Regions from separate parts of the Novosphingobium sp. PhB55 genome, predicted to be linked through region 1. Evidence: riboswitches for the same ligand, from Rfam matches in the RefSeq annotation. Region 1 holds a riboswitch; each other region holds the start of a gene.

The links. Region 1 has a riboswitch for cobalamin ahead of EDF57_RS19980 (CbtB-domain containing protein). Riboswitches for the same ligand answer to the same signal wherever they lie in the genome.
Region 2: another riboswitch for cobalamin. It lies ahead of EDF57_RS07235 (cobalamin biosynthesis protein CobG); the one in region 1 lies ahead of EDF57_RS19980 (CbtB-domain containing protein).
Region 3: another riboswitch for cobalamin. It lies ahead of EDF57_RS21545 (TonB-dependent siderophore receptor); the one in region 1 lies ahead of EDF57_RS19980 (CbtB-domain containing protein).
Region 4: another riboswitch for cobalamin. It lies ahead of EDF57_RS24775 (TonB-dependent receptor); the one in region 1 lies ahead of EDF57_RS19980 (CbtB-domain containing protein).

The regions. Positions count from the first base shown of each region.
Region 1 is NZ_SODQ01000008.1:72,467-78,341, forward strand. Features, by position in the region: gene cobN (cobaltochelatase subunit CobN) at 1-809, opposite strand, end outside; gene cobW (cobalamin biosynthesis protein CobW) at 955-2,004, opposite strand; cobalamin riboswitch at 2,193-2,437, opposite strand; gene EDF57_RS19975 (histidine phosphatase family protein) at 2,469-3,050, opposite strand; cobalamin riboswitch at 3,081-3,211, shown strand; gene EDF57_RS19980 (CbtB-domain containing protein) at 3,247-3,474, shown strand; gene EDF57_RS19985 (CbtA family protein) at 3,485-4,249, shown strand; gene EDF57_RS19990 (MarR family winged helix-turn-helix transcriptional regulator) at 4,284-4,760, opposite strand; gene EDF57_RS19995 (DUF6356 family protein) at 4,911-5,180, opposite strand; gene EDF57_RS20000 (hypothetical protein) at 5,206-5,439, opposite strand; gene EDF57_RS20005 (hypothetical protein) at 5,591-5,875, shown strand, end outside.
Region 2 is NZ_SODQ01000002.1:678,893-684,767, forward strand. Features, by position in the region: gene EDF57_RS07225 (glycerophosphodiester phosphodiesterase) at 1-1,087, opposite strand, end outside; gene EDF57_RS07230 (DUF899 family protein) at 1,374-2,093, shown strand; cobalamin riboswitch at 2,211-2,444, shown strand; gene EDF57_RS07235 (cobalamin biosynthesis protein CobG) at 2,620-3,753, shown strand; gene EDF57_RS07240 (precorrin-8X methylmutase) at 3,754-4,383, shown strand; gene cobI (precorrin-2 C(20)-methyltransferase) at 4,380-5,129, shown strand; gene cobJ (precorrin-3B C(17)-methyltransferase) at 5,126-5,875, shown strand; gene EDF57_RS07255 (cobalt-precorrin-6A reductase) at 5,851-5,875, opposite strand, start outside.
Region 3 is NZ_SODQ01000009.1:28,074-33,948, reverse strand. Features, by position in the region: gene EDF57_RS21560 (DUF1328 domain-containing protein) at 130-297, opposite strand; gene EDF57_RS21555 (MFS transporter) at 439-1,581, opposite strand; gene EDF57_RS21550 (alpha/beta hydrolase) at 1,742-1,975, opposite strand; cobalamin riboswitch at 2,537-2,782, shown strand; gene EDF57_RS21545 (TonB-dependent siderophore receptor) at 3,026-5,059, shown strand; gene EDF57_RS21540 (DUF4198 domain-containing protein) at 5,110-5,844, shown strand.
Region 4 is NZ_SODQ01000016.1:12,371-18,245, forward strand. Features, by position in the region: gene EDF57_RS24770 (peptidase) at 1-1,413, opposite strand, end outside; gene EDF57_RS24775 (TonB-dependent receptor) at 1,418-3,460, opposite strand; cobalamin riboswitch at 3,659-3,903, opposite strand; gene EDF57_RS24780 (AsmA family protein) at 4,050-5,875, opposite strand, start outside.

The DNA of each region.
Region 1 (5,875 bases):
GCGAAACTGGTGGCGTTGACGATCACATCGGGCGCCACTTCGCCGAGCAGGCCGCCCAGCCAATCCACCGCGAAAGGCTCACGCAAGGCGCGGACGTGGACGGCGGCGACATTGAAGCCGCGTTCCCGCAGCGCCGCGATCATGGCGTCCACCGCGTCGAGCGTGCCTGCGATCATCAGCGCGCGGTAGAACACCAGCAGCGCCAGCGGCCGGCCTTCGACCCATCCGGCCTGCACGTCCGCAAGGCCCGCCCGCTCGGTTCCCGCAAGATAGAGCCCTGCATCGGCCACCGGCACGGGATCGTCGGGCTCGCCCGCGTCAAAGCCGATTGCCTGCGCGGCGGTGCGCAGGAAGGAGAGCGCATTGGCGGTGCCGCCCTGCCGCAGATAGTCGCGCAATTTCTCACGCATTTCGGCGGGCAGGGTGGACGCGCGGTCGAGCGCCGGATCTGCCTCTCGCCCATCGGCTATCGCGGCGAAGGCAATGCCGTTCTCGCGGGCGACGCGGGCGATCTCGTCGATGCCGTAGCCCCAGTAGCTCTTGCCGCCGAGCAGGATCACGCAGACAAATTTAGCCTGCGCGATCACTTTCTCGACATAGAGGTCGATCGAATAGGGGTGGCGCAGTTGCAGAAGGTTGGCGAGGCGGACGCTGGGAGCATCGGAGGGCAACTGCGCCGCCGCGCTTGCAAAGCAGGCCAGCTCACTGTCCGCCACGGTGAGGATCACCATGTCGCCGGGAGACTGGTCGAGGTCGATCGCCTCCTCGCCGTTGGAGATCGTCCCCGGCGTGGCGGACAGCAGGTGCATCAGGCGTTCCCCCCGACACCGCGACAGAACTCTCCCTCGTCATTGCGAGCGAAGCGAAGCAATCCAGGGCGGCTCTGCGTGGCTCTGGATTGCTTCACCCGCTTTGCGGGTTCGCAATGACGAAGTGGGGAGGGGAGCCTATGCTTCACGCTGCCACGGCGCCGAGAACGTCTGCCAGCCCGGCCTCGATGGCCGCGCGGTTCAGTCCCTTCTGGCCGATGACGACAAGCTGGGTGCGGCGCGCTTCCTGCGGCAGCCAGGCGCGGTCGTAGAAGTGTTGGATGCGCGGACCGACGGCCTGCACGACAAGGCGGCTCGGCTTGCCGCCGACCGCGACCATGCCCTTCACGCGCAGCACGTCATGCTCCGCGATCAGGTCCTTGAGGCGGGCGAGCAAGGCGTCGAGATCGGCAACATCGCCGCCGGATACGACAAAGCTGTCGAAGTCGTCATGGTCGTGATCCGCGTCCAGCCCGTCGATGTGCGAGGGGCGGGAATCGAGGTCGTCCTCGGCAGCGGCGGTGATGCCCAGCAGCGCGGCGATATCGACCGCACCGTGGTCCGCGCGCACGATCTTCACGCCGGGGCGCGTTTCGGCCAAGACCAGCGTCTCGACATGGGCGAGGGCTTCGGCGTCGACGAGGTCGGTCTTGTTGAGCACGACCATGTCCGCGCAGCCGAGCTGTTCCTCGAACAGTTCTTCCAGCGGGCTTTCGTGGTCCAGCATCGGATCGGCGGCGCGCGCGGCGGCGAGGGCGGCTTCGTCGGTGGCAAAGCGGCCAGCGGCCACGGCATCGGCGTCGATCAGCGCGACCACGCCGTCAACCGTCGCGCGGGTGCGGATATCCGGCCACTGGAACGCCTTCACCAGCGGCTTGGGCAGGGCGAGGCCGCTGGTTTCGATGATGATGTGATCGGGCTTGTTCTCGCGGTCGAGCAGCTTCTGCATGGTCGGCAGGAAATCGTCGGCGACGGTGCAGCAGATGCAGCCGTTGGCAAGCTCGACGATGTCGTCTTCTGGGCAGGCCTCGTCATTGCAGCCCTTCACCAGTTCGCTGTCGACGCCGACGTCGCCGAACTCGTTGATGATGAGCGCGAGGCGGCGGCCCTTGGCGTTCTGGAGCAGATGGCGGATCAGCGTGGTCTTGCCGGCGCCGAGGAAGCCGGTGATGACGGTGGTGGGAACTTTGCTCATATCTCGTCTCCCGCGCGCCAGCGACCTGAAACGGCGGGGCGTCCCGTCGCGGTCGCGACGATGGCGGCACGCCGCGACGGACCGGCGCACGGGCGCCCGACGCGATATGCCGCTGCGGCCCCGGCCGCATGCATCACGTCGCTCAGACGGAAGAGTTACCGTGCCTTGGCCATTCCCTGGACCCGGGCAAGAGCGACATCGACGCCGGCAGGTTTCCTGGCTCACGGGTCATCGCGCGATGCACGGCCTTCCCAGGCCTCGCATGACTTAGCGTCCGGCCCAGTGGCTGCGGTGGGGGGCTTGCCCCGCCGCGAATGTGCATCGCGCTCGCCGCTTACAGTTGCAGGGACAGCCGCGGATCGGGACGGCGAACCGACCTTACCGCGTTCCCGTATTAAGCCCCTTGCGGGGCACCGGCGCGATCTTCGTCGGGCCGCCAGAAGGCATCCCGAACCCGGAGGCGATTAGCCGGGGACGCCCCGCACCGCAAGACCCAGAGACTGCAATCGCCAACTCCGGTTGAAGGAAAGAACGGTGCAGGAGAGCGGCGCCACATCGATGGCGAGCGCTGCGCGCAGCGGCAGATCCAGCGCATGGGAGAGGGCGGCGCGGATCGTCATCGGGTGCGTGATGGCGCAGGTCGGCGCGTCGGCGCCGGCAACGCGGTCCATCCATGCACCGACCCGCGTGCGAACCTGCTCCAGTGTTTCACCCGCAGGCGCGCCTTGCGCGGGTTCGGCCAGCCACCGGCCGAGCTGTCCGGGATCGCTCGCCTCGATCTGCGCGAAGGACAAGCCTTGCCACTCGCCATGATCGATATCGGCAAGCGCCGGTTCGGTTCTGGCCGTGAGCCCCATCGCCGAGGCGGTCTCGGCAGCGGCGCGGGCGGGGCTGGCCTGCAGCGCGGCGTGGTAGCGTTGGGGCAACCTGGCCAAGGCGGCATCGCGTCGCCCTGCCGCATCCAGCGGTTCCGCCGGCTCGGGAAACCGGCCTTCGCGGCTCGACGCCGTGGCGGCGATGCAGATCAGCAGGAGGGGTGTCGCCAAGGGTAAATTCCGTGGGGTCGTTGACGCCGCGGCCCGCGCGGTCCTAAGGAAGCGGCGTCGAGTATCGAAGAAGCCGGTGAGAATCCGGCGCGGTCGCGCCACTGTAATCGCACGGGAACCATCCCGTCGAGAGCCAGACCTTCCTTCTTGGCAACAGGTTTTCCGGGGACGCGCAATCCCGCCAAGGAGCATGACAATGGCTGTTTCCACCGCAGTTTTCGACGACGCTTTCATTCCCGTGCAGGGCGGTAACACCATTCCCCTGGAAGACATCGCGCCCTGGGCCGTGCTCGGCACGCTGCTGGCCGTCATCTTCATCTATTTCGTCAGCACCGAGCAGGGCGCCTTCTCCCTGTTCCAGGGCATGTACGTCCACGAGTTCGTCCACGACGGGCGTCACCTCCTCGGCTTCCCCTGCCACTGAGGCGCTGCACATGACCAGGGACTTGCTCTGGCGCGGGATGCTTGCCGGCATTCTGGGCGCGCTTCTTGCCACGCTTTTTGCGCGTGGCTTTGCCGAACCGCAGATCGATCTGGCGATCGGTTACGAGGAAAGCCACTCCGCGCATGATGCCCCGCCCGGCCATGCCGGGATGGCCATGCCCCACACCGGCACGCCGGCTGAGCCGCAGGAAGAGGAACTCGTCAGCCGCGATACGCAGAAAGGTGCGGGACTGGTGACCGCGCTCGTGCTGTACGGCGCTGCGGTGGGCGGGATCTTCTCGCTCGTCTTCGCTTACGGCTACGGCCGCATGGGAAATCTTGGCCCGCGCAGCTTCGCACTCATGCTGGCCGCGCTGACTTTCGCGCTGGTGGTGCTGGTACCGGCGATCAAATATCCCCAGACCCCGCCAGCCGTGGGCAAGCACGAAACCGTGGCCCTGCGCACTGCCGCCTATTTCGGCATGATCGCGCTGTCGCTCGGCGCGGCCGTCGTGGCAGCGCGTATCAGGAGCGCCCTTGCACGACCGGGACGCGGTTTCGATGCCACGCTGCTCGGTCTTGTGATCTATCTGGGCCTGGTGGGGCTGGGGCAGTTCCTGCTGCCTGCCGTGAACGAGGTTCCCACGGACTTCCCGGCCGTGCTTCTGTGGAACTTCCGGGTGGCCTCCATCGGCACGCAGCTGGTGCTATGGGCGACGATCGGCCTCGCTTTCGGACTTTGGGCCGAGCGCGTGCTGCAGAAGGCAAAGTCCTGATCGTTCAATTGGTTGGAGTGCAGAGTTGCCTGGTTCAGGAACTCTGCACTTTGGCCACGAGACGGAGCGGCGCACGGCTCATCTCGTTGCCCGCCTGCGTGGCTTTCTGGAGCACTCTCAAGAAGACATCGCGCTCGTCGCGCGACAGGTGGACGACGAGATCGTCCTGAACCTTGTCGACCCAGGGCTCCGCGATATCGAGCGTCACCAGTCCGGCACTGCTGAGCATGAGCACCCGCGCCCGCCGGTCGGTAGGACTGACTTCCCGGTCTACGAGGCCCTTCTGCACCAGCCTGTCGATGACGCCGCCAATGGTCACGCGGTCGTAGGCGATCATGCCGGCGAGGGTCTGCTGGTCCAGTCCGGGATGGTCGCGAAGCGTGAGCAGCGCCGCATATTGCACGGATGTGAGATCGAGACCGGCTTCCGCCATGCGCGAGGCAAAGCGCGCAAGGGAAATCTGCTGCAGGCGGCGGATCAGATGTCCGGGCATTGTCTCGAGGTCGCTCATGGATAGCCACCTAGCGTGAGAACCGCCGCCTGCTCAAGATGATGTTGCGCCGGAAGGGGTTGTCGGCGTTATTTTACAAGGATTTCATCCGCCCCGGCGGTCAGGATCGTTCTCCGGCATCGTCCTGAGCGGCAAAAATCGGCGACGTGCCTAGATTTCGTATTCCGGTTGCCATGTTTTGGCGGCGACGCGTTCCTGCTTCTTCACGGGCAGCCCCTGTTGGCGGCGGGCCATCTCGCCATGAAGCTTGCGAACCATGTCGCTGCCGGCATGGGTGAGCAGGCCGGGAACGAACCCGTGCAGCATGGTCCCAAGGCCGGCCACCACCATGCGCAGGCCGAAGCGATTGGCGACCAGCCAGTGCTCCCCATAGCTTTCGTTTACTTTTCGCGGGTGCTCGATGAAAAGGGCTTTGAACATCCTGGCTTCCTCTTTCCGCCTTAGATCACGCGGTGGGCGGATAGGGGTGATGGCCGAAGACCCAGTGCGTTCGCGGATCGGCCTGATCGTCAATCAGGAGGACCTTGGCGCTGTGCCCCTTCATGCCCACCTGATGCGCGGCATCGATGGCACGGTTGAGTGCGGCTCTCTGGCTTTCGAACGCGGCCAGGAACACGCCATGAAGGCTTACCGCCCAGTCGAGGCCCTTGCGGACGACGTGGAAATCGCTGTGAGGCATGAAACCATACTCCCTTTCGATTTTGACACTGGCCAATCCCGTTTGTGACGTAGCGTCGCGGTTGGCTCGATCGCTGTCAATCTGCCCCTTGAGGGGCGGTATTTCTCGGAGGCCGGCTCGCGGCCTTGTTTGTCAACTTATTTACTTGAGAATGCATCGTCAAGCCTGGTGTTCCCATCGCCGTGCATCTGGCGGTGAATGGCGGCTGCCTTGCGACCGGCTGCAAACGATCGTCCGTCGACGCGATCTGCAAAAGCGGAAAACTGCCATTTTTCGCACTTCACAAGGGTGTCATCCGAAACTCGAACGCGTCCGGCGCGTTTCAGGACAGGACAAGTTCGGCGCGCCGCTGTCCGGCCGCCGGCACCATTGGGAGCCAGGAAAAGTGGATATCTACGCAGGACCGCGGAGCCATGTCGCAAGGCCCGCTTCGCGA
Region 2 (5,875 bases), on a different contig from region 1:
TGAATTCGATGCAGGCCTTGTCCTGACGCGCCGCATCGCCCCCCGGGCCGCGGAAGTCCGTGGGCAGGAAGCTGTTTTCCGGCCGCACCGTCCAGGTCGAGACGAGCAGGCCGGCCGCATGGGCATCGCGCACCAGCGTGCTCGGCTTGCCCAGCGGGCCGGACTTGCCGGTGGCATCGCCGAAGGGGATGATCCCCTGGAGCACGGGGGCGATCCAGTCGGCATAAGTCCTGACTTCGGCCAGACCGGCGGGCGTGAGCATCTGCTTGAACGTGAGGCTGCCCCCGGAGGCGGCGACATCGGCGGGGTGCATGTCCAGAGGCACGGTCAGTTGCAGGAGTTGCAGGCTGCGATAGGCGGCGATGCGCGGGCGCAGCCACTTGAGATTGGCCACCTCGAAGCTCTGGACGATCACCGGGGCGGTCGAGAGATAATGGCTAGCGGCCACGCGGTCGAGGAAGCGCTGTTCCTGCGGCAGGCCGATCCCGGCGAAATAGGTGGAATGCTTGATCTCGGGAATGAGGCCGATCTTGCGGCCGCGTGCGGCGGATTCCGCAGCCACGAAGTCCGCGATTTCCTCAAGCGTGAGCAGTTGGAACTGGCCGTCGTAGCTCTTGCTTTCGGGGCGCATGGCACCGAGCCGTTCGACTGCGCGCAGGGTCTTGATCTCTGCGAGGGTGAAGTCCTCGGTGAACCAGCCGGTGACCTTTTCCCCGTCGATCACCTTGGTCGTGCGGCGCTGGGCGAATTCGGGATGGTCCGCGACATTGGTAGTTTCGGCGATGTTGTTCTCATGCCGGGCGATCAGGGCACCGTCCTTGGTCGAGACGAGATCCGGCTCCACGAAGTCCGCGCCCTGGTCGATGGCCTTGGCGTAGGACGCCAGGGTGTGCTCGGGCCGCAGCGCCGAGCAGCCGCGGTGGCCGATCACCAGCGGCTTCTTGCGCGCGCCTCCAGTTTGCGCGACCGAATTCTGCGGCGCCGCCAGTGCGGGGCCTTGGCCGAGAAGCGTGGCGGCGCCTGCTCCAGCGCCGGCAAGGAGCATGCCGCGGCGGGACAGGGTGGTTTCGGCCGGGTGGTGGTTCATCGCGGTAATCTCCGGGCTCAAGGCAGGGATCGCGGGCAGCGTACCCCGTGCAGAAGCGCGGCGCTGCGGCCATGATCCCGCCTCCTGGCGGGGCGGCAGGGTGGGTCATTTGCGCGACTAGCCCCGGATCATGACAGCACGGGGTCGGAATATCGCCTTGCGTCAGGGGCTTGCCGCGTTGCCGGAAGGGGGCGGCGATTTGCCGCAGCTTTGCGTGAACTCTTGCCCTCGTTCGGGCGTTCAGGCTGCGAGCGTCAGGGGAGCAACCGGAGGGAGGAGCCCGATCATGGAACATCTCAGTTTTCCCAACGAAAGCGCCGAATACCGCCGCGCGCGTAATGAACTGCTCGATGCCGAAATGGACCTGCGGCGCCAGACGGAAACGGTTGCGGCGATGCGCCGGGCGCTGCCCCCCGGCGGGACGATCAAGGAGGACTACGTCTTCGAGCGCATCGGGGATCATCAGCGCCCGGAGCAGGTGCGGCTGTCGGAACTGTTCGCGGGGAAGCCCAGCCTGATCCTCTACAGCTACATGTTCGGTCCCGAGCGCGACGAGCCCTGCACCGGCTGCACGCATCTGCTGGACGGGCTGGACGGGGCCGCACGGCATGTCCCGCAGGCTGCGGCGTTCTACGTCGTCGCCCGTTCGCCTTTGGCCCGTCTGGTGGCCTGGGCGCGTGAACGCCGCTGGCCGCATCTCCGGTTCCTATCGGCCGAAGGCAGCAGCTACACACGGGACTATTTCGGCAACACGGCCGGCGTAACCCCCGCCATGCGCCAGGAACGCGGGTACGAGGACGGCAAGGACTGGGACGAGCCGATGATCAACGTCTTCCGCAAGGATGGCGGCGAGGTTCGGCATTTCTGGGGCGGCGAACTGCTCTACGCCCCGGAGGAGCCGGACCAGCACCATCGCTCGCTGGATGCTTTGGACCCGGTCTGGGGCTTGCTGGACCTCCTGCCCGAGGGACGCGGAGATTTCTTCCCGAAGCTGAGCTACCGCTGACCGGGGGGCTCTAACCGCGCTGCCGGCGCGCGTGCCTGTTTGGACGTGGCTCCATGAGACTTGCGGATCGGCATTTCCTGCGTTAGCGCCCCGGTGCCCGCCCAATCCGTCAGGATCGGCGGGCAAGATCGCGCCGGTGCCTCGAACGAGGCTTAATAGGGAACGCGGTGAGAGGGTTCGTCCCTCAAATCCGCGGCTGTCCCTGCAACTGTGAGCGGTGAGCAAGATGCCGTGGCTTCCCCCGGGAAGCCGGCCACTGGATCGCGGGCGCCCGGCGCCACGGTCCGGGAAGGCCGAGCATCGCGCTTTGACCCGCAAGCCAGGAGACCTGCCGGCGCATCGGTCGCTCTTGCCCTGGCCCAGGGATAGGCCAAGGCTCGGTACTCCGCGTGAGCGACGAAGCCGTGCGGCTGGGGCTGCATCGGCGCGCAGGACGGGCGTTCATCGCGCCCGCCCGTCGTTGCGTGCGGACCGACGCCCGTCGGCAAGCCCCGGTCATCGTCGCTGCGCGCGAGAGGATGATGCCGTGCGGCAGGATGAAACGCGCGTCCCGATGACAGGCTTCGCCTTGCGCGGATGGTGCCCGGATGCCTGGCGTCCGATGATGGCCGGAGACGGGCTGATCGTGCGCGTGAAGCCCCGGCTGGCGCGCCTGACCGCGGCCGAGATCGCGGTGCTTGCCGATCTGGCGCGCCGTTTCGGCAGCGGTGCGATAGACATCACCAATCGCGCCAATCTCCAGATCCGCGGTGTCCGCGAGCAGGGCTGGCAGGATTTGCTGCGCGCCCTGGTCGACCGGGGCCTGGTCGATGCCGACGCCGGTCTGGAGGGGCGGCGCAACCTGCTTGTCGCACCCGGCTGGGATCGCGGGGACGATACCGCGCGGATCGCGGAAGAACTCCTGGGCCGTCTGGGCGAGTTGCCCGAATCGCCCGGAAAGATGGGCATCGCGGTCGATGCCGGCCCCGTCGCCACACTGCTGGACAGCCCCGCGGATTTCCGCATCGAGCGCGCGGAAGCCGGCGGCCTGCTGCTCCGCCTCGACGGGCGCGAGAGCGGGGTTTCCATCCTGCCGGAAGAGGCCGCAGACCGCCTGATCGCGCTGGCCCACTGGTTCGTGGAGACCGGCGGGGCCGCGGCCCGCCGGGCCTCGCGCCACACGGCCGCTCTTCCGCAATGGGCGCGGGGGGATAGCCGTCCCGCCGTCGGAGCCGCTGCGCCGCATGGCTACGGGGTGCCGTTCGGGCGGATCGAGGGGGAGGCACTGGTGCGGCTGATGGCAGCGACCGGCGCTGCGGCCCTTCGCGTTACGCCTTGGCGGCAGCTTCTGGCGGAATCCGACGTGCGAGAGCCGGTGGAGGGCTTCATTCTCGATCCCGGCGACCCGCTGCTGCGCGCCGATGCCTGTCCGGGCGCGCCGGCATGCCCGCAGGCGACGGTCGAAACGCGCGAACTGGCGCGCCGGTTGGCGCCGCATGTGTCCGGGCGCCTGCACGTTTCCGGCTGCGCGAAAGGCTGCGCGCGCGCACGGCCGAGCGACGTGGTCCTGACCGGGCGCGACGGCGCCTTCGACCTCGCCCTCCGTGGCCGCGCGGGCGACCCGCCGACGCGGGGCGGCCTTTCTCCCGACCATGTCCTTGCCCATTTCGGAGCCTCATGAATGGCGCATATCTACGAAAAGGATGGCGCGGCCATCTATCGCCAGTCGTTTGCGACGATCCGCGCCGAGGCGGACCTCGCGGCCTTTCCCCCTGACGAGGAGCGCATCGCGGTCCGCATGATCCACGCTTCGGGGCTGGTGGAGCTGGCGCGGCACATCCGCTTCTCGCCCGGATTCGCCCGCGCGGCGATGGCGGCGCTGGAGGCGGGTGCGCCGATCCTGTGCGATGCGCGCATGGTGGGCGAAGGGATCACCCGCGCCCGGCTTCCCGCGGACAATGCGGTGATCTGCACGCTCCAGGATCCGCAAGTCCCGCAAATGGCGCAGGCGATGGCGAATACCCGCTCGGCGGCGGCGCTCGAACTCTGGCGGCCGCACCTTGGCGGGGCCGTGGTGGCCATCGGCAATGCGCCCACCGCGCTGTTCCACTTGCTCGACATGCTGGAGGACCCCGATTGCCCGCGCCCGGCAGCGATCATTGGCTGTCCGGTGGGCTTCGTGGGGGCGGCCGAGTCCAAGGCCGCCCTCTGGGATGCCTGCCCGGTGCCCTGCTGCATCGTCGAAGGAAGGCTGGGCGGCAGCGCGATCACCGTGGCCGCGGTCAACGCCATCGCGAGCAGCGCGGAATGAGCGTGGGAACCGTACACGGCGTCGGACTGGGCCCCGGCGCGCAGGACCTGCTGAGCGTTCGCGCCGACCGATTGGTGCGCGGAGCCAGGCATGTCGCCTACTTCCGCAAGGCCGGCCGGCCCGGTCAGGCGCGGCGGATCGTCGAGGGCATGCTCCGCGCCGATGTCGTCGAGCATGCGATGGAATATCCGGTGACCACGGAGATTCCGCTGGGAGACCCGCGCTACAACGCCTGTCTTTCCCGCTTCTACGCAAGCTGGACCGAGCAACTGGCGAAGCTTGTCCGCGAGGGCGAGGATGTCGTGGTGCTCTGCGAGGGCGACCCCTTCTTCTACGGCTCGTTCATGCACCTCTATACCCGCCTGGCCGAAGCAGGGGGCCATGCAGGGCCGGCACCGGTGCCGGTCGCCGTCGTGCCGGGGATCACCGGAATGTCGGGCGCCTGGACGGCATGCGGCGCGCCGATGACCTGGGGCGACGATGTCCTCACTGTCCTCACCGCCACGCTACCCGAGGCAGATCTGGCGCGGCGCATTCGCGATACCGACGCGCTCGTGGTCATGAAGATCGGCCGCAATCTGGCCAAGCTGCGCCGCGCCGTCATCGCTGCCGGGCGCGAGGGGGAGGCCTGGCTGGTGGAACATGCCGCGATGGCCGAGCAGCGGGTGACGCCGCTCGCCGAGGCGGAAGCCGTGACGCCCTACTTCTCGATCCTGCTGATCCACGGACAGGGGCGCCGGCCATGAGCGGCTGGCTCGCCATCGCCGGGCTGGGGCCGGGCGACGAGGCGCTCGTCACGCCCGAGGCTTCTGCGGCCCTGGATGCCGCCACCGACGTGATCGGCTACGGCCCTTATGTCGCTCGGGTGGCGCCGCGCGTGGGCCTGCGCTTTCATGCCAGCGACAACCGCGTCGAATTGGAGCGCGCTGCCCATGCGCTTTCGCTCGCGGCCGAGGGGCGGCGCGTGGTGGTGGTCTCCTCCGGGGATCCGGGCGTCTTCGCCATGGCGGCGGCGGTGTTCGAGGTTTGGGAGCAGGGCCCCGCCGACTGGCGCGAACTCGATATCCGGGTCCTGCCGGGCATCACCGCCATGCTGGCGGCGAGCGCGCGGGCGGGCGCGCCGCTGGGCCATGACTTCTGCGCCATCAATCTTTCCGATAATCTCAAGCCCTGGGCATTGATCGAGCGCCGATTGCGGCTGGCGGCGGAAGCGGACTTCGCCATGGCCTTCTACAACCCGCGTTCGAAGGCGCGGCCGGAAGGTTTCGCGCGCGTCCTTGAGATCCTGCGCGAGGCTTGCGGGCCGGAGCGCCCGATCCTTTTCGCCCGCGCCGTCTCCACGCCCGAGGAAGTCCTGACCATCGTGCCGCTGGCCGAGGCGCGGGCGGAGATGGCGGACATGCGCACCATGGTCATCGTCGGATCGAGCCGCACCCGGCTGGTGGCGCGAGACCGCGGTCCGGTCCTCTACACGCCGCGGTGGGCGGAATGA
Region 3 (5,875 bases), on a different contig from region 1:
CAGCTGGCCTAGAAGTGATACCGGATAACCGTGCGGCAGAAGCGCTGCTATGAGCGCTTCTGCCGCACGGCCTTTACCAGGACCCAAACAAACGTCTCTACACAGAGCGTTTCATCGAGCCGAAAAGCTTCAGGGTACCCTTGTGCCGCGACCAAAGAAGAAGCCGAGAACCAGGATTACGGCCGCCACCAGCAGGAAGACCTTTGCGAGGCTGGCCGAGAGGCCCGCAACGCCGCCAAAACCCAGAAGCGCAGCGATCAATGCGACGACAGCAAAAATTATTGCCCAGCGAAACATGAGTGCTCTCCCTTAGACTAACTACACCAACGCTGCGCCGACATGTTCGGAGCAGCTCGTTCTTTAGAACTTTCAAGCTGTCCCGATGTTCCACGAAACCTTGGCAGTGATATCGCGCATGTAGATGTCCTTGTTGATCGGTCAGGAGACTGGCGAGAGTTCGGATCGTTGCCCGGCTCGACGCGCAGCCATTGCGGCAAGGAATGCGGCAAGGACCAGCAGAGCCGCGCTGACCTCGAAAGTGGCGCGCACGCCGGTGGCATCGAAGATGGCGCCGCCCATGGTCGCGCCGAGCGTGATGGCCAGTTGAATGACGGCGACCATCAATCCGCCGCCGGCCTCGGCATCATCGGGAAGCACCTGAGAGAGCCAGGTAAACCATCCTACCGGCGCCGGTGTGGCAATCAGGCCCCATGCCGCAAGCAGCAGGACGGTCGGCCAGAACGAGCCACCGAAGCTTGCCAATGCAAGGGCCACGCCAGCCATCAAGGCCGGTATGACCACGAGCACCCTGCGCAGGTTCATTGCGACGAGCGGCCCTATGGCGGCCGTTCCGGCAAGACCCGACAGGCCGATCAGCAGCAGGATGATCGATAGCCAGGATATGTCGACATGTGTGACGGTTTCGAGGAACGGGCGCAGGTAGGTGAAGAGGGCGAACTGCCCCATGAACAGGACAGCTACGGCGATCAGTCCGATGAAAATGCCGGGCTTGCTCAAAAGGGTGATGACGCTCGCTTGCCGCGATCCGTGCTGCGCAGGGAGCCTGGGGAGGCTGACTGCCTGCCATATCAGCGCCAGCGCCGCGAGCGGAACAAGACAGAAAAATGCGCCGCGCCAGCCCACGACAGAGCCGAGCAAACTGCCCATCGGCGCCGCCACGGCCGTCGCCAATGCACTGCCGCCCTGAAGCGTCGCGATGGCCCGTGGAAGAAACGCTCCATTCGAGATGCGCATGAGCACTGCCGTCGACATAGACCAGCAACCGCCGATTGCGATTCCGAGAACGGCCCGCCCGGCCAGCAGCACCGGATAGCTCGGGGCGAAGGCGACGATGGCGCCGGATACGATCATAAGCCCCGTCAACCACAGGATCACAAGCTTGCGATCGAGCTTGCGCGTGAGCGACGATATCGAAAGGCTGGTCAGAACAGCGAACAGACCGGACGCGGCAATGGCCTGTCCGGCCTGCCCTTCGCTGACGATCATGTCGCGCGCCATCGGGGTAAGGAGGCTGACCGGAAGAAACTCCGACGACACCAGCACGAATGCACACAGTGTCATTGCCAGAACTGCACTCCATGGTGCAGCGCCGGGCCCCGCGTCATCCGCGGTCGTGGTTATCGAAACATGCATGCTTTTACCTTGAATGCGCGGATCTGTTGCTGCGTGCCATGTCGATGCTCGGCAGCACGGCAGAGGCACCGCTCGCTGGGGCGCCTGATCAATTGGTGACGAAGCCCTGCTCCGCCATCCTGGTGGCATAGAGGTTCGCGCTCTGCTCCTTCACCGCGCCCATTGGATGGCCGACGACAAGGGCGCCGTGGCGGCGGCCTCGATCCAGATCGTCGGCCATGAAGAAATTGCCGGCGACGGTCATGCCGTATTGGTTTCTGAAGGTGACTTTCTCGATCGTGACGCGGTCACTCACGTAGAAATTATCTGTGCCGTTGGACATGTCTTGTGCCTCCGCGAATGGGATGGTGATGGGAAGGAAGCCAGGTGCAGCTGCGCCGGCAGAGAGTTGAAGAATGGAGCGCCGGGTGGTTCCTGAAGACGCCTAGGCCTGGTGCCAGACCTGGTGTCCGAACCGCTCATGTCTGGGCATGGGATGTCTCCATTGGGAAGCGAGCCCTTCGACCGTGAGCTTTGTCTTTGAGAAGGCCATTGGCTTCAGGCGCCATGCGCCTGGTAGGCAGCGCGCCAATTTGCGCATCGAGGCGGCGTAAGGCCGGTGGGCATGGCAACGAAAACGTCATGGCCACCATCTAGGCGCGGGCGCCATCATCCATTAGCCTGAAAGATGAACATGCAGCACTGAGTGAAATTCAATAATGCAACGTGAGACCATGTCTGAAGCGCTGCGCTATCGCGAGCAGTGAGTTGGAAACCCGTCGTTCGCCCAGACGATCATTCCCGAAAGCATCGCCGCCGACGGATACCGACATTCCAGGCAGCGTTATGCTATTGCGAATTGAGATCATCACAGATATCGCCAACCGCGCCTGGGCGCTTCAGCTCCCGGGCTGATCGCGTCGGTGCCTTGAAAAAGGCTTAAAAGGGAACACGGTGAAAGGGCTCTGCGCCTTTGAATCCGAGGCTGTCCCTGCAACTGTGAGCGGCGAGCGCGATGCACATGTGCGGACGGGAAATGCCCGAGCCGCCAGCCACTGGGCCGGACGCTAAATCCTGCGAGGCCTGGGAAGGCCGTGCATCAAGCTATGACCCGCAAGCCAGGAGACCTGCCGTCGCACCGGTCGCTCTTGCCTGACCCAGGGGATGGTCTTGGCACGGTCAGTTTTCTCCGTCTGAGCGACGAGAATGCGGCGGAGGCCGCATCGGTGTCGTGCGTCAGCCGCCTTTTGGGGTGTCCGGCCACCGCGCGCGCCGACCGTTCGCGCGGACGCCTCCTGCCCGGTGTTGCTCGACGCCCCGGGGGATTGCATTGAGACAGAGTACCAAGACCGCGCTGCTTTCAGGAAGCCTCGTACTATCGGCGGTTCCCACGATGGCGGTTGCTGCCGAGACCGAGCCCGCCGACAATACGATCGTCGTCACGGGCAAGACCGGGGCTTACAACGTAACCCGCTCCAGCAGCGCGACGCGCACGGACACGCCCTTACTCGAAGTGCCGCAGTCCGTGACCGTGCTGACGCGGCAGGTGGTCGACGATCTGCAAGCGAACCGTGTCGAGGACGTGCTAGCCTATGCCGGCGGCATCACGCGCGGCAACAACTTCGGGGGCACCGGTCTCACCGACTACAACTTGCGTGGTTTCACAACCTCGGAATACTTCCGCAACGGTTTTCCGATGAACCGCGGCTATCCGCCGGCACCGGACTCCATCGCCGTCGAGCGCGTGGAGGTGCTGCGTGGCCCCGCTGCCCTGCTGTATGGTCGCGGAGATCCGGGCGGCACGTTCAACATCGTTTCGCGCGTACCTGCCGACAGGATGGCCCAGACCGTCAGCGGCCGGATCGACAGCTTCGGCGGTTGGCGCGGAACGGTCGATGCCACCGGTCCCATCGATAGGGCAAGGACCGTGCGCTACCGCCTCGGCGCGGCCGTGGAAGGTGGCGACAGCTTCCGCGATCATGTCCAGTCCGACCGCATCGTGGTTGCGCCGGTCGTCGCCTGGGATGCCTCGCCGGACCTGACGTTCACTCTCAGCAGCGAGTTCGTGCAGGTGAAGACCCCGCTGGACCGCGGCAATCCCGCCTTCAGCAACCAGCTCGACATCGCCATTCCCGCTTCACGGTTCTTCGGCGAGCCGTCCGTCGGCCGGTGGCGCGTGCGCAATGGCCTTGGCAGCATCGTCGCGGGATACAAGCTGGCGCCCGACTGGAAGCTGCGGGCGGGCGCCCAGTATTACAATGGCGAGTTGGGCGGCCCCGGCATCCAGGCCTCCAGTCTGCGCGCAGATGGCCGCACCCTGGTGCGCACTTATAGCGAGCGTACCTTGCGGTGGCGCGATCTGGATGCACAGGTGAACCTGACCGGCCAGTTCGCCACCGGCAGCGTCGAGCACGAAGTGCTGCTGGGCGCCGAGTTCGAGGCCTTCCACTATACCGAGGTCATCCGCAATTCGAGCCCCACGCTGTCGCCCTTCACGCTGGACATCTTCGCGCCGGTCTATGGCTCCGCAATCCCGCGGCTGAACGGTACCTTCACCAGCATCCGCACCCAGACGCGCACATTCGCGGGCTACGCCCAGGACCAGGTGTCATTGCTACCCTGGCTGAAGCTGCTGGTCGGCGGACGACTGGAGCGATACGAGAGCGACAACCTGAATTTGCGCAGCGGGGTCACTTCTGCGTTCAAGCAGACGGTATTTACGCCGCGCCTTGGGACGGTCTTCGTGCTGGCCCCGCAAGTTTCGGTCTACGGCAGCTATGCCCGCTCCAACAAGCCCAATACCGCAGCGGACGTGAACGGCAATGTCATCGCGCCGGAACGCGGCACCAGCTACGAGGCCGGTGTGAAGCTGGAACTGCTGGACGGCAGGCTGAGCGCGACAGCGGCGCTGTTCCACACCACCAAGCAGAACGTCGCGACCACTGACCCGGACAATCTGGATTACAGTATCGCCGCCGGCGAAGTGCGCAGCCGGGGCTTCGACTTCTCGATCACGGGCAACCTGACCAGGGCATGGCGGATCGTGGGCGGCTATGTCTTCGCCGATGCCGAAGTGACCAGGGACAATCGCCTGCGGCTGGGCCAACGCCTGCCCAACACGCCGCGCCATTCGGCCAGCCTGCTCAACGTCTACGAAGTGCAGGAAGGCGCACTCAAGGGGCTCGGCGCGGGTGCTGGCGTCACTTACGTCGGTGGGCGCATCGCCGGCACTGCGGCGACCGCGCCTTACATCCGCTCTTACGCAACGGTGAACCTGCTGGCCTACTATCCGCTGGCCGAGAACGTGAAGCTGCAGGCCAACGTCAACAACCTGTTCGACAAGAAATACGCCGAGCGCGGCTTCGGCAGCAATCTCTATCCCGGCGCCCCGCTCAGCGCGATCGCCAGCATCACGGTCGGCCTGTGATGGCCGGCAAGACCCGTCTCGTTCGCCGAACTCAAGCAAGGATGTGCATGATGAAGACTGCCATGAAAGCCGCGATCCTCACCGCTCTGCTGCTCGCACCCGCATCGCTCGCCCAGGCGCACGGCATCTACATTACCGAACGCTCGAAGCAGATCGTGCTGATCTACGGCGAAGGCGCCGACGATCTCGACATGGTGAAGCGGGAGCCGTTGATCGATACGGTCGCCGCCTACGATGCCGAGGTCAAGCCGATCAAGGCGCAGCACCGGATCTCGGGGCTCGCGATGCTCGTCGAAACCGAAACCAGGCCCAGGTTCGTGACTGCGATCCTGCAGAACGGCGTATGGTCGCGGATGAAGGGCGGCGAGTACGAGAAGAAGGGCCTGGACGAGATGCCCGGCGCCGACATCTCCACCAAGAACATCAAGTATGCCGTCCGGATTCAGGGCCCGTTCGCCGGCACCGTCCCTGCGCTTCCCGGCCAGACCCTGCAGATCGTCCCCGCCGGCCCGATCCCCGCGATGCTGGGCCGGAAGCTGACGTACAAGGTGCTGTATAAAGGCCGGCCGGTGGCGGGCGCGCGCCTCATCAACGACTTCGTCAACGATCCGGACGCCAAGGAAACCGTCACCGGCTCCGACGGCACCGTCACCTTTGCCGTTCGCAATCAAGGGCTCAACGTCGTCCATGCCGTCTACGACGGCCCCAGCGACAATCCCGCCAGGTATCGCAATGTCGAGCACACCGCGACGCTCAGCTTCACGCTGGAACACAGGCCGGAGTAACGCGAACGTCGCGCCGCGGGGCCATGCTGGT
Region 4 (5,875 bases), on a different contig from region 1:
CGGCAGGTCCAGCCGGTGCAGGCCGTCCTGCAGCCAGCGGAACCCGCGCCCGTTACGGTCGACAGCGCGCAGGAGCCGGCCGCTCACCGGATCGATGTAGAGGCGCGTCGCCTCGGCATCGGCCAGAACGGCGCGCCAGACCGGAAGCGGCGCGGGGGAACGGCGGCCATAGTAGTAGGCGTCCTCTTCCTCCAGGAGTTCGAGCGAGTCGAGCGAGGGCCTGCCCGACAGCGCGGTGCGCAGCGCGTCCTCGCCGAAGAGAGCGGGCTTTCCGGAAGCGTCGAAGCGCTGCGACGAAACTTCGCCGTCCGATATGGGCAGGCCCGATACCAGCAGGAAAGTGCGCCCGCCGAGCGGGGCGGCCTCCACCCGGCGCGCGCCGCGCGGCAGGTCGCCGAGCGCGGAGAGCGCCTGGCGCACATCGCGCCAGTGCATCGGCCCGGCCAGCCGCCCGGCCTCGGCAGGGCCGGCCGCGGAATCGAGGAAGCCCCAGGGGTTCATCGAAAACAGGCCGCTCGCCGCCCAGCTCAGGGTCAGCAGGCCGAAGAACAGCCCGAAGACATGGTGCCACCACCACAGGCCCTTGTAGGGGGAGCCGATAGTCCCGTCCCGCTTGCGCCGCAGCCGCGCGATACCGGCCCAGATGCCGGTGCCGGTGAGGAAGCAGCCAGAGAGCGAGGTCCAGACCACGACCTGGTTCCACAGCGCGCCGTCCTGCCGCAGGATCGTGGGGTAGAGCCAGTGCGGCACGGCGCCCAGCCAGCCCCAGAAGCGCTGGAAGCGGGTGGTCTCCTGCACCACCTCGCCCGAACGGCCCGAGATGTAGATCACGGTCCCGGCGGGATCGGCATAGTCGGCGCGGTAGAGCGGGGCGCTCCGCCGGTAGGTCTGCACCGTCCACTGGTCGATGCCGGTTTCGGACAGAGCGGGCGCTGCGCCGCCGATCGCATGGCCGCGGGCGTAGTCCGCCGCGATCCTGGCGAGGTCGGCGCGCCCGGGCGGGGCAAGCTTCCGCCCCGTGGCCAGGTCGATGGCGTCTGGCATGGTCCGCATCTGCGCGATGGAGCGGTCGCCGGTGGCCGCGGAAACGATCCGCAGGACCGGGCGGCCGGCCATCATCTCGACGTGCGCGGAGGCGATCGGCAGGTCTGGCGCGAGGCCTGCCTCCTCCCACGCGGTATCGTTCCAGACCTGACCGGGCGGCAGTTGCAGCGGCGCCAGGCCCTGCAACTGCGCTGCCGGCTCCAGCCTCGGATAGTCCACGTAGATCATCACGAAGCCCGACAGGCACCAGAGGGTCATCAGCAGCCCGACGGAGACGCCGAGCCAGCGATGAAGGACGAGGACGGGGCGCGGCAGCAAGCTGCGGGGCAGCAGGCTACCGGGCGCCTTGGAAGGCTGGAGCGCGGTCACGGCGTCAGAAACTCAGGCCGTATTGCATCCGCAGCGTGCGCGGCACGCCCCGGTTGAAATAGAGGAAGCGGCTGTTGCTGCCATCGAGCACGCCCTGGTCGGTCGCGGCCGAAAGGTAGCCGCGCGTGGCATATTCCCGGTCGAGCAGGTTCTCGATATTGACGCCGAAGCGGTTCCGCCGCGCTGCCCCGTCGACGTAAAGGTAAGCGCCGACATCGAGCAGCGCGTAATTGCCGTAGTTCCGCCGCCCCGCGCCGGATGCGGTCGACCAGACATCGCCGATCCAGCTGGCGTTGATGCTCGCGCCGAAGGGCTGGTCTTCGGGCGCATAGGACAAGGCGGCCTTGGCATATTGCTTGGGGTTGCGGTCCAGCTGCGTCGATGCGCCCTTTTCGCGCACGCGGGCATATGTGTAGCTGGCCGAGATCCCCCAGCCGCCCGGCCAGCGCGCGTCGAGTTCCAGCTCCGCGCCTTGCGAGCGGACCTTGCCGTCGAGGTTGGCGTAAGTGCCGCCGGGGAAGGCGGGATCGTCGTAGACGCTGTCGATCATGTCCGTGATGCGGCGGTCGAAATAGGTCGCCTTCCACCCCAGCGAGGCCGCGCCCAGCGGCAGGATGCCGCCTGCAGAGAGGTTGAGCGAAAGGCTCTGCTCCGCCCTGAGGTTCGGATTGCCCACCTCGCAGCAAGGGTCGTTGCCGTAGAGCTGCGAGGCGTCGGGCAGCACGAAGGCGGTGCCGCCATTGGCTTCCAGATAGAGCGCCTCGGCAAAGTCGTAGCGGCCCGAGACGTTCCAGATCGTCTTGCGCGCGCCGTCCGTGCGATTGTAGCGCAGGCCCGCCGCCAGGCGGCCCTTCGACGAGATCTCGTCGGTGGTGCGAAGCTGCAGGATCCCGGCGTGGACCTGCTCGCTGGTCGGCGCGATCAGCAGCACGTCGTCCCGGCCGCTGAAGTTCTGGAAGTCGTAGCCCAGCAGGTATTCCAGGCCGGGGTGCAGATGCAGCTTCATCACCGCGCTGCCTCCCCAGTCGCGATAGCCCCAGAAGGTGCCGGCTGGGTAGATCACCTGGGGCTGATGGTCGGGCAGCGAATTGCGGATCTGGATGTAGGCGGTCTTCCAGTCGTGGAAATAGCCTTTCAGGAAGAACTGCACACTGTCGCTGCCGGTGTAGTCGAGCCGCAGGCTGGCCACTTCCTCGTTCCGGTCGTTGCGGCTCTCGCGAATGCGGGTGGGGGATAGGTTGTCGAGCTTCGCCTCGGTATGCTGGTACTGCGCGATGAGCGTGAGATCCGGCGCCAGCGCGTACTGGTACTTGAGCCCGGCCGACCACAAGTCGTAGCCGAGGTGCCGGTCGGTGAGGCTGGGCTGATAGGCGCTGTAGGGCAGGTAGCCTTCCGAGCGATTGTGCGAGGCATAGGCCACGAAGCGGTGGTCGCCCAGGGCGCCGCGCGCATAGCCGTCCAGGGTCGTGCCGCCCCAGCTGTCGACCGAGGCATTGACTTGGCCGCCCGGATCGTCGGAAAAGCTGCGCGTCACCACGTTGATCACTCCGGCCGAAGCCTGGGTGCCGTAGAACAGGCTCTCTCCGCCGCGCAGGACCTCGATCCGCTCGATCATGCTGGCGGGCAGAGTGTCGTTGGGCGAGGTGCTGCCGTACAGGCGGTTGTTGAGGCGGATGCCGTCCATCGTCCAGAGCACGTCCTGCGTGCGCGAACCCTGCAGCGAGACGTCTACGTAAGTGAACGGGCCATTGCGGCCGCGCACGTAGAGGCCGGGTACCTGGTCCAGCGCCTTGGTCACGTCCACCGCGCCGCTGTTGCGGATCTGCCGTTCATCGACGGTGACGACGTCGTTGCCGTAGCGGGAGAGTTCCTGCGGCAGCGTCTCTTCCAGGCTCTGCCCGGTGACGACGATCGAAGGGCCATCCGCCTCTGCGGCATCGGCTTCCCGGCCTTCGACGTTCCCGCCATCCGCGGCTCGGGCCTGCGCGGCGCAGGCGAGAGTCAGCGCCGCGGCAAGCGCCGCGTGCGAAACGGTTGCGATCTTCATTTCATTCCCCTGCCGGGCGCCAAGCGAGCTTTTGGCAAGGGTCTGCCGCTCCCGAACCCAGGCCCGCGAACGACCGGCGCACCGACCGGCCGGGCGCCCGGATTCGGGACGACCGCTCAGCGCACCGTGCGGCCCTTGCCGCTGGTTCGTCGCTCAGACGGAAAAATCACCGTGCCCCGGCCATCCCCTGGACCAAAGCAAGAGCGACCGTACGCTGGCAGGTCTCCTGGCTCACGGGTCATCGCTCGATGCACGGCCTTCCCAGGCCTCGCAGGATTTAGCGTCCGGCCCAGTGGCTGCGGCAGGGGGCATTGCCCCGCCGCGTGATGTGCATCGCGCTCACCGCTTACAGTTGCAGGGACAGCCTCGGATTCAAGAGGAAGCCTCTCTCACCGTGTTCCCTATTAAGCCTCTTTCGAGGCACCAGCGCGATCATTACCCGCCCTCCTTGCGGAAATGGCGGACGCGATGAGCTAGCCGGGGCGTGCGCCCTGTGCAAGCGGGATGTGTTCGTGTGGGCGAAGCCGGCCAGAGCGCGCCCGTTCCGGTTCACGTCCGTTCCGAGCGGAGTTATCGCGGCGGAGGAAACTCAGTCGTTCTTGTTGGGACGGCCGGAGCCGACGTCGTCGCGCGGCTTGCCCTTGGCGGTGCGCTGGGACTGCGCATTGGCGCCCGACAGCACCGGGCCGCAGGCGGCGGACTTGGCATCGCCCACGTCCACAAAGGCAAGCAGGCCCGCCACCGGCGTCGCCGCCACGGCCAGTCCAAGACCCACTCCGGCGCGGCCGAGCAATTGCGGGCTGATCACCTGGAGGGAGGGCTTGGCGAAGCGGCCGCCGATGCCGACAGGCGACTGCCCGGAAAACAGGCTGAACTTCTTGCCGTCCGCGCGGAAGCCCATGTCGAGCGCCTCGGTGTCGAAGCTGAAGCCGCCGCGCCCGGTGATGACGTTCTTCGACGTGTCGATCAGGATCGGGTCGGCCGCCGCCGTGCCGCCTCGCACCGTGAAGGCCACCAGACCGCAGTTGAGCTGGACGGGCTTCTTCAGCTTGCCCTCGAACATCTTGGAGGCGAACGTGCCGAGGTCCAGCTCGGCCAGCTGCACGTTGCGCGTCCAGAACGTGCCGCGGGGCATGATGAAGGCGATCCGGCCCGATGCCGAAGCAAGCGAATCGTGAATCGTGTCGCCGCGGCCTTCCAGCTTGATGCGACCGCCGATCGTGCCGGTCGTGCCTGATTCCACCACGCCGTATCCGGCCAGCAGACGGCCCATCGGCGTGGACTTGAGGCGAATATCGTAGCTTACGGCCGAGGGGCGCTGACGCGTGTCGAACACCAGATCCGAGGCGACATCGCCGCGCGCCATCGAGAATGTCAGCGGCGACAGGGCCAGTCGTCCCCGGTCGAGCGAGAGCTTCAGGGCGATGTTCTGCACCGGCACATTGCGTGAGCGGACCACGCCGACCTTCCAGTCCAGCCCGGCGTCGAAGCGCTGCATCGTCTCCACGGGCAGGGCGGCGTCCGGCAGGACGCGCTGGGCGCCCGCGCCGGTGGCGGCGGCTGCGGCCACGGCGCCTTTCGATGCCACGATGTCCGGGTTGTAGCCGATGAACGGCGCGGCATCGACGATGTCCAGCCGCCTGGTCGCCAGCACGGCATCCAGCCGCAGCCGCTCGGCATTGGTCACCGTCAGCTTGCCCGAAAGGTCGGACTGGCCGAACGTGCCGGTCATGCCGGTGAAGCGATAGGTCTCCCCGTCCTTCACCAGCTGCGCTTTCAGTGCGTAGCGGCGGGTCTGCGGAATGGCGACGTCGATGATGCCCAGCAGTTCGGACAAGTCGCGCCCGCGGGCGCGGACCTTGAGCGGCACGTCCTCGAAATCGGCGATGGAGGGGAGGGTGCCCGAGACGTCGACCTGGTTGTTCGCCGCCCAGGCCGTGAGTTCCAGCGCGTTGCTGCCGCGATTGACGGTGGCGTCGGGGGAGAGCAGCCGGGCGCTCACGCGGAACGGGGTGCTGCGCAAGGTGCCGTCGCCGCGCAGCGAGACCGCCTTGCCGATCCTGGCATCGGTGGAAGTGACGGGATCGACCACGAGATTGGCAAGCAGCGGCATCTGCGGGTCGAGATAGCGGACGCGGGTGTCCGATATGGTGGCGCGGTCGATCCGGGGGAACTCGAAGGGCTTGCCCCCGCCGCCGCTGCCGAAAGTCCAGCTGTTGCGGCCATGGGCCTTGTCCCATTCGAGGTCCACGGCGCCGCCCTGAAGGTCCAGCGTATGAACGTGACGACGGCCGAACAGCAATGAAAGCGGGGCGATCCGCGCCTCGATATGGCGGGCGGCGAACATCTGCGGGCGGCCCGCCCATTCCGGGTTGGAGACGCTCAGGCCATCGGCCAGGAACTTGATGCGCAGCG